DNA from 2 places in the Pseudoalteromonas sp. bablab_jr010 genome. Region 1 is predicted to be linked to the other one. Evidence: riboswitches for the same ligand, from Rfam matches in the RefSeq annotation. Region 1 holds a riboswitch; the other holds the start of a gene.
What was found. A riboswitch is a leader RNA that binds a small molecule or an ion and turns the genes downstream of it on or off. The one in region 1 is predicted to bind cobalamin.

Region 1 (4,424 bases):
AACTGCTGGGATAATGCGTGCTCAGAAAGCTTTTTCGCGCAGTATAAAAAGGAGTGGATAAAGAATTTAAATGAACTGAGTCGTAGTGAAATGACAACACAAACGTATTTTTATATTGAAAAATACTACAACTCAGTAAGAAGGCATGGCACCCTAGGGTATAAAAGTCCCATGCAGTACGAACAAGTTAATTAAACCCCGTGTCTACTTTATCGGGGTCAGATCACGCGGCTGATCGCTGACGGCTGAAAGCTGATAGCTCTGTGTTGGGTTTCGCTGTGCTCTACCCAACCTACGCCAGATCCTCAAACTTTTCCCTTTCTAACTTGCAACTTTACTCTCGCAAACTTGCTTCCCCTACCTTGTTATGCGATAAAGCGTTTTATATTTGTAATACAATTAAGGTTTGCTGTGTCTCGTAAGAAAACGACCAAGTCAAAAGGTTCTTCAGGTTTAAATCGTAAAAATAGTGAAGCATTTATTGCTAAGTTCTCATCGCATCCAGATACACATCTATGTCCGTCGGGCTTAATGTATAAAGTGATTGATGAAGTTGAAGGGGAGCGAGTAACAGAGTTTGATACAGTGGTTATTAATCAACGTATTATGCTTGCTGATGGCAGTGTTATTGCCGACAGTTATAAAGCGGGTATGCCCGAAGTGTTCGCTTTATCCGAAGCTATAGAAGGGTTAAGAGAAGGTTTGTTATTAATGAATATCGGTTCTCGCTATGAATTTGTGATCCCTCCAGAGCTTGCTTGGGGTAAAAAAGGTAACGGTGGCAAGATTGGCGCAAATGCTGTGCTACATTTTGACGTTCGTTTAATGCGTTTAGCTTAACTCTCTTCGGATGAGTCCCTTAGCATAAGTCGACAGAGGACTTAAAACGCGTTAACGTTCACTATTGGTTTACTGAGGAACATTATGGACGCATTTACTTCACGAGTTTACTTTCTTCGCCATGGTGAAATCGCTAGGCCCGGAATTCTTTCTGGGCAAATCGATGTCGGTTTATCTGAGCGAGGCCTTGAACAAATGCGCCAAGCTTCTGCCGAGCTCATACATTTAAATGCCATATATAGCTCTCCGCTCAAGCGTTGCTCAGTTCACGCTGATTATTTAGCAAATCAACACTCACTGCATGTACACTATTATAACGCGCTAAAAGAGTTTAATTTTGGTGATTGGGATGGCCAAGACTACCAACAGCTTTGGCAGCAAACGAGTAAGCCTCATATTGGTGATTTTTGGCAGCACCCATGGCAAGTAAAAGTACCAAATGGTGAATCTATGGCAGACTTTTACGCCCGGGTAGAGGCATGGTGGCAAACATTTTTACAATCACTATGTGAATCTAAGCATGAACAGTCATTGGTAATTAGTCATGCTGGAGTGATCAAACAAATTCTCGCTATTGTTTGTCAGATGCCAAAACAATCAGCCACGCATTTAAATGTTTTTCATCTTCCTTATGCGGGGCTTATTACACTCGATGTATATATAGATGAACAAGGACAGGCTTGGCCTAAAATTGTTTTTTAGCCATCTAGAGCGATATTCATTGAATTATTTACTTAGCCCGCCATAATACTCATATGCTATGGAATGGAGTGAAATTCTCCAGCTGTTCCCGCAACTGTAATCCATCTAAATAATGGTCAGCCAGATACTTAGCACTAACAATTAATCATCGAGCGGGTCAACTCACGTCATTTTCTGGTACTTACCAGTGCTTTCTTGTGCGTTGCAATTACTCGCCAAGAGAGAATAAGCTTGCAACAAAATAGCCTTAGCGCTGCGCCATTAATATCAGTGTCTGATTTAAGTTGGGGTACTGCGAATAAAACTATACTTAAATCAATTAACCTTGAGTTAAAAGCAGGGCAGTTTATCGGTCTACTCGGCCCTAATGGTGCGGGTAAATCAAGCTTGCTGCGTTGCCTTTATCGTTACTTGAAACCTCAGCAAGGGGTTGTGCTGCTAAGCGGTCAAGATATTTGGCAAATCAGTGCTGATGAATATGCAAAGCAGGTTGCAGTGGTTTTACAAGAGTCTCCATCGCAGTTTAATTTGTCTTTGTTCGATGTGGTGAGTTTAGGCTTAACACCTCATAAGCGACTTTTCAGCGGCACGTCTGCCAATGATAAGCAGCGAATATATCAAGCTATAGAGCAGGTTGGTTTGTCTCATCATAGTGAGCAAGCATTTGATTCGCTCTCAGGTGGCGAAAAGCAAAGAGCGCTTATTGCACGCTCTATCGTACAACAACCTAAGTTGCTCATCATGGATGAGCCTACCAGCCACCTTGATGTTAAATATCAAATTCAAATAATGGAGTTAGCAAAGTCCCTCGATGTGACTGTGCTTGCCTCGTTTCATGACTTAAATCTCGCAGCGAGTTTATGTGATGAATTACTGGTGATTGATGAGGGGCGCTTGGTTTGTCAGGGGCAACCAAAAGTGGTGCTTACTGAGCAGTTGTTGAGCGATGTATTTGGCGTCTGCGCAGCGGTATCTGCTCACCCTCAATCAAGCACTGATAAGTTTATTCCGCACATCACTTATTTTTATGGCTATCAGACACAGGAGCATCAACATGACTGATGCAATGCGTTTAAGTATCTGTGTTGTCGTAGGGCTTATTAGTTGTTTTTTAGCATTGAGCTTTGGTGCTGCAAATACGCCACTGAGTGATGTTTTTAATGGTTTGTTTAGCCAAGGTAGCGATGAATTTGTGCAGCGTATTATTTGGCAGTTACGTATGCCCAGAACAATGCTGGCATTTTTAGCAGGTTCTGGGCTGGCTCTTGCAGGATTAATTTTGCAGACCGTAACCCGAAACCCGCTTGCTGACCCTTACTTGTTTGGTATTTCTTCTGGGGCTTCATTTGGTGTGGTGTGCTTTATAGCCCTAACCGGTGTGAGTTTTGGCTTTAGTATGTCAGTTGCAGCATTTGCCGGAAGCTTACTTTCTATGCTGTTGCTTATTGCTATTGCAGGGCGTCGCCATGTTGGCCAAGTTGAAGCCATGTTACTCGCTGGTGTTGCTTTATCTTTCTTATTTAGTGCTCTGACTAGTCTGCTGCTTTATTTTAGCGATCCACAAGCCATCACCGCTATCTTGTTTTGGACGATGGGCAGTTTTTCTCGTGCTCAGTGGGACACTCTTTGGCTGCCGTTTGCCGTTATTATTGCCTGTATGACTTTGATGATTGCATTTCGTCGTCAGCTAAATGCGATGCTGCTTGGTGATGAAAGTGCAGCGACTTTGGGGATTCATGTACAACGCTTTCGGATCATGATGCTACTGCTAAGTTCATTAATAACAGCGGTGCTTGTTGCTATGTGTGGTGGCGTTGGCTTTGTCGGCCTGATGATCCCACATATTGTGCGCTACTTTTCGCCGCAAGGCAGCAGCCATAACTTAGTTATGACCTCCTTGGTCGGTGGCATTTTTATGGTGTGGGTCGATGTGTTATGCCGAACCCTATTGAATAACCAAGAACTACCTGTTGGTGTGATCACAGCCGCTATCGGTAGTGTGTTCTTTTTATTCTTACTTTATTTTCGTAAACAGAGCAGGTAGCTAATGTTTAATATCATGCCTATTGATCAGCAATTTTCAGCTGTAATTCAACAAAAAATAGACCTTAAAACAAAGCCGCTAGGCGCTTTAGGTCAGCTTGAAAGTTGTGCCAAACAATTAACGCTTATTTTTTCAAAGCAGCTTGATAGTGAGCAGGCGCTAGTTGCCTTTAAACCGGTTATTTCAAACCCTTCTCTAGTTGTATTTGCAGGCGATCATGGTGTGGCAAGCCAAGGCGTGTCAATTGCTCCTAGCAGCGTTACATCACAAATGGTGGCAAACTTTGCAGCAGGAGGCGCAGCTGTCAACGTGTTTTGTCGTCAGTTGGGCTGGCAGCTGGAAGTTGTGGATGCAGGAACTCTCAATACTTCACACGATAAAAGTGTGCATAACCAGCGTTTAGGTGAAATCACTGCACCACTGAATACTGAAATGGCTATGTCTCTTAATCAGGTTAAAAAAGGGTTTGAGTTAGCCAAACAGCGAGTTCATTCACTCTATGAGCAAGGTTGTAATACCATCGCCTTTGGTGAGATGGGTATTGGCAATACCACAAGTGCTGCGGCATTAATGGCTGCCTTGTTGTCGTTACCTGCCAGCCAATGTGTTGGTAAAGGCACAGGTGTGAGTGACGAGGTTGTTGCTAAAAAAATCAAGGTTGTCGAGCAAGCCCTTCAATTACATAAAGCTCACTTTGATGAGCCACTAATGACGCTCGCTGCATTAGGCGGTTTTGAAATTGTACAGATCACCGGTGCCATTTTAGCTGCTGCCGAGCTTGGTATAGCGGTGATCGTGGATGGCTTTATTTGTACCGCAGCGGCGCTTGTTGCAACTC
Region 2 (4,424 bases), on a different contig from region 1:
CACAATTAAACCGCCAAGGTAATGATGTCGGCACTCAGTATCGCAGTGTTATTTACTATCATAATGAACAGCAAAAAGCAGAATCTCAAGCCATGATTGATGCTTTACAAAAGCAAATTCGTGAGCCGGTTGTCACCGAGCTGAGTCCGCTTACAAACTTTTACCCTGCAGAGCAGTACCATCAAGACTATTACAATGAAAACCCAAATCAAGGTTATTGCAGTATTCTTATTGCCCCAAAGCTTGCAAAGTTCGAACAGTATTACGCAGCTAAACTTAAATGAAAAAAGCCCGCTAAGTAGGTAGCGAGCTTTTAAACGCAGAACTAATAATTTTCCTTATTATTAGAACTGATAACGGGCACCTACAAACAAGCGACGCTCGGCCGTGTTGTAATAATAAAATTCGTCGTTGATGTAATCACCATCTAGGTCTGTACCATAGGCATCAACGGCGTTGTACTCTTTATCGAATAGGTTTTCTACACGAAGTGACACTGTTAAGTTGTCAGTCGCTTGGTAGTGACCAACTAAATTCCATAACGTATACGATGGTAAGTGCGTTAACTTGCCATCACGATCACCACGGTATTGCATATCGATACCAGCATCAAAATCACCCCATGCTTTGTTTAATGACCAATTTACACTGTGATTTGACACATAGGTTAGTGACTGACCTGTCTCAGTATCTTCCGCTGAAAGGTAGGTAAAGTTAAAGCTGTGATCAAAGCCAAACACTTGGTTTTTAAAGCTAAACTCAACACCTTCGTGGCGAGCTTCGTTTATATTAGTTGGGATCCACTGCCCTGATGCATTTGGTGCCCAAGCGATTTTGTTGTCGATTTCGCTGCGGAAAATCGCAATATCAAGGCTGATATCATTCACATTGAGTGATAAGCCAAGCTCTTGGTTATCTGATGTTTCAGGGTTTAACTCTGGGTTACCTGAGCCTGGGTAATATAGGTCATTAAATGTTGGAGATTTAAAACCTGTGCTTTGACTTACGCGGAATGTCGCGATGTCATTTAAGTGATAGCCAACAGCTGCAGTGTAAGTTGTTTCATCACCAAACTGCTGATCATCATCTTGGCGAACGGTTAGGTTTGCCAGCACGTGTTCGTCGTCATAATAAGCGCCAACAAACGCAGCGAATACTTCACGGCTGTCTTTTAAATAAGTACCTGAGTTAGTGTTCACTTCATCTTTATACCAATTCAGACCGCCACTAAGAGTCAGTGCTTGATTGAAAAAGTATTGGCCATTGTAATCAATTTGCTCACGCTCAGTTTCAAACTTATCAACCACCGTTGCACCCGTGTAATCAATGCGTGAGTCATCTGAGCTATCACTTGATATGGCAATATCAATGGCATGACTGTGTTTTTCGAAAGCCTTTTTCCAACCTAGTGAAGCTTGGTAATTTTCGAACTCGCCTTTTTCTACGGTGCTGTCTGCAGGGCTATAAGCACTATCGTATTTTGCTTCGCCTTCTGAGTATTGTGCTTGCGCTAAAAACTCACCTAACTGCTCATTTTGATAACCAAGATTAAAGCCAAGGTTTTTGTTCTCGTAGCCGTCTTCATCTGGCGCTAAGCCTTGCAGAACATCAAAACCATCTGTTTTTTCATAACCGGCATTAACGGCAACATCAACACCTGCAAACTGACCACCTGTCGCTACTTGGTACTCTTGGTAAGAGTCTGAGCCAAAAGTAACATCTAAGGTCGTGTTTTGTGCTTTACGGGTAATGATATTAATTACACCAGCTAGCGCATCAGAACCATATACAGCTGCACGTGAGCCTTTAATTACTTCAACACGCTCAATACTGTTTAAAGGAATATTGCTAATACTTTTATAGCCAAGTGTTGCAGAGCCTGTGCGTACACCATCAATTAAAATAAGTGTATGACGAGAACTTGCACCACGTAATGACACACCAGAGCTTTGCCCAAAACCACCATTGGCATTAATTTGAAAGCCTGCTTGAGTGGCTAGTAAGCTTGGTAAGTCACGAACATAGCTTGCTTCAATATCAGCGCGGTCAATGACAGTAACGCTGGCTAATACATCATTAATTGATTGTTCGAATTTATTGGCAGAAACTGTGATGTGCTCGATTGATTGCTCGTCAGCAGATACAGAAAAAGACAACGCAGCAGCAACCGCTACGCCTAACGCAGATTTATTTAGCATGATATCCCCTAGCCTGTGCCCACCGCACACGCGAATAGTAAGTTACTTCAAGGCCGGTCTCCGGACTCTGTACATGCATGGCATCTACATTACCGTTGCGGGGGCAGTGTTGGCATTGTTTTCTCCCTGAAAACGCACCAACTTCCCGATTATCTTGCGACTATTTCACCCTTTGAAATAAAACGTATCTGAAGATACAGCAAGCACCTCGAAAATAGGCCGTTATTGTGATGATTTTGGGGAGGAAAGTCAATGGACGGCTATACTTCTAAACTAAAGTTTTAAGTCTAAAGCTTCAAGCTGCAAGTTAAGTGCTAAGGTGTAAGCCTAAAGTAAAAAAGCCAATCAGCATGGCTGATTGGCTTTTATAAAACAATGATTACCAGAAATACTCATGGGGTTTCGAGTTTCCTAACGGAAAAACAATTCCTTCTGGGTCAGCACCATTAAGCACAAGCTTACAAAGAGCTTTATTTAAACGTCTTCTTGGCTTGGTCATCGTCATTTTCACCCACCAACTTGGTGTTTGTTGGTAAAAATAAGTACTGTGTGGGCCTGTGTATTTTCTGTTTATTTTACCGTGTTTATTACGATCTATTGCTTTGTTTTTTACTGACATAAATATCCTCTAGCTGAAAATAGCTAGAAGATATCTTTTTCTCTGTAACCTAATATTTGTCTCAAAATACACTCCTTGTAAAGTTCAGAAACTTGTAGGCTTATAGCTTAAAACTTACAGCTTAAAGCTAAAAACATAGAGTATTAATCGCGGAAGTTTTTGAACTGGAATGGTTGACCTAAATCAGCAGTACGAACAACTTGCATTGCTTCTTGTAAATCATCACGCTTTTTACCAGTTACACGTAATTCTTCACCTTGAATAGCAGCTTGTACTTTGATCTTTGAGTCTTTGATTAACTTAACGATTTTCTTCGCTACGTCTTTTTCGATACCTTGCTTAAGAGCAACGTCACGCATTACGTATTTACCGCTACGCGACTCATCTTTAAGCTCAAGGCTAGATACATCTAAGCCACGCTTTGAAATTTTCGCAGCAAGAATGTCAAAAAGTTGCATAACTTGTTGTGGTGCTTCTGCTTTTAACTTGATTACTTTGTCACTTAGTTCGATTGATGCATCAACACCACGAAAATCAAAGCGTGTCTCTAGTTCACGCTTTGCATTATCTACTGCATTCTGCGCTTCGTTCATTTCTACTTCAGAAACAATATCAAATGAAGGCATGGGGTTCTCCTAACATAGTCTTTTTTAAATTCATTTATGGTTGGCAATTATAACGCTTATTTGTCGATTCTTTCTATTTTTATCCGACTTGTTCAGGTGCGATGCAAAAATTGTTTGTTATACTGGCCATTCAATTTCGGCATTTTTAGGGTTTATTGTGACAAGGCGTGTTTACCAAGTTATCTTTTTAGCCAGCATTATTGGCTTTACAATTTTATTTGCCAAAGAAATTAAAGGGGTGAGCAACCTCTTTCCACACGTTGATAAAGTGGCGCATTTTGGTATTTTCTTTGTACTGGCCATGGTGATGGACAAAGCCTTTAAATTGCCACTTATGGTGCAAATTTTACTGTTAGCCGGATATGGTGCAGCCATAGAATTTATGCAAGATATGCTGCCTTATCGTCAAGCTTCGGTTGGGGATTTTGTCGCTGATTTTATCGGTGCAGTTAGCTACTTTATCATTAAACTTGGTTTTCATTTAGGTAGTAAACAACGTAATGGCTAACATTTTAATTGTTGGCGACGGTGCGATTGGCTTATTGTTTAGCCATTTTTTATCTGCACAACATGACATTACATTACTGACCCGTAAGCCAACCCTGACCACGCGTTTTTATCAAGCGAGTAATGGTAAATCACACCCGATTAAAGCTCGCCTTATACATCACAAAGAGCTAAGCCAATCCGCCCCCTTTGACTTGGTGTTAATAACAGTAAAAGCATTCCAGGTGCAAACAGCCTTTGGGCAAGTAAAGCCTTATCTCAGTAAAACATGCCAAGTCGTTATTTCTCATAATGGCATGGGTAATGTTGATGAGCTGAATGCTCAGCTTTTAAAAACGCAAGGGTTGGCGTTTTTAACAACGCGTTTAGCTGGTTTTAAAACAACGCCTTATAGTGTGAGCCATACAGGTGATGGTGAAAGTGTGCTAGGTGCATGTAATGCGGCTGCATGTGAAAACCTCGGTGAACTTAAGC

Region 2: another riboswitch for cobalamin. It lies ahead of JIG37_RS20445 (TonB-dependent receptor); the one in region 1 lies ahead of JIG37_RS01205 (ABC transporter ATP-binding protein).

Annotation. Positions count from the first base shown of each region.
Region 1 is NZ_JACDWV010000034.1:1,210-5,633, forward strand. Features, by position in the region: partial or broken gene JIG37_RS01190 (IS3 family transposase) at 1-195, shown strand, start outside; gene JIG37_RS01195 (FKBP-type peptidyl-prolyl cis-trans isomerase) at 412-840, shown strand; gene JIG37_RS01200 (histidine phosphatase family protein) at 925-1,542, shown strand; cobalamin riboswitch at 1,555-1,693, shown strand; gene JIG37_RS01205 (ABC transporter ATP-binding protein) at 1,774-2,604, shown strand; gene JIG37_RS01210 (iron ABC transporter permease) at 2,597-3,586, shown strand; gene cobT (nicotinate-nucleotide--dimethylbenzimidazole phosphoribosyltransferase) at 3,590-4,424, shown strand, end outside.
Region 2 is NZ_JACDWV010000199.1:160,340-164,763, forward strand. Features, by position in the region: gene msrA (peptide-methionine (S)-S-oxide reductase MsrA) at 1-284, shown strand, start outside; gene JIG37_RS20445 (TonB-dependent receptor) at 345-2,198, opposite strand; cobalamin riboswitch at 2,232-2,386, opposite strand; gene JIG37_RS20450 (hypothetical protein) at 2,578-2,817, opposite strand; gene JIG37_RS20455 (YajQ family cyclic di-GMP-binding protein) at 2,961-3,443, opposite strand; gene JIG37_RS20460 (VanZ family protein) at 3,601-3,951, shown strand; gene JIG37_RS20465 (2-dehydropantoate 2-reductase) at 3,944-4,424, shown strand, end outside.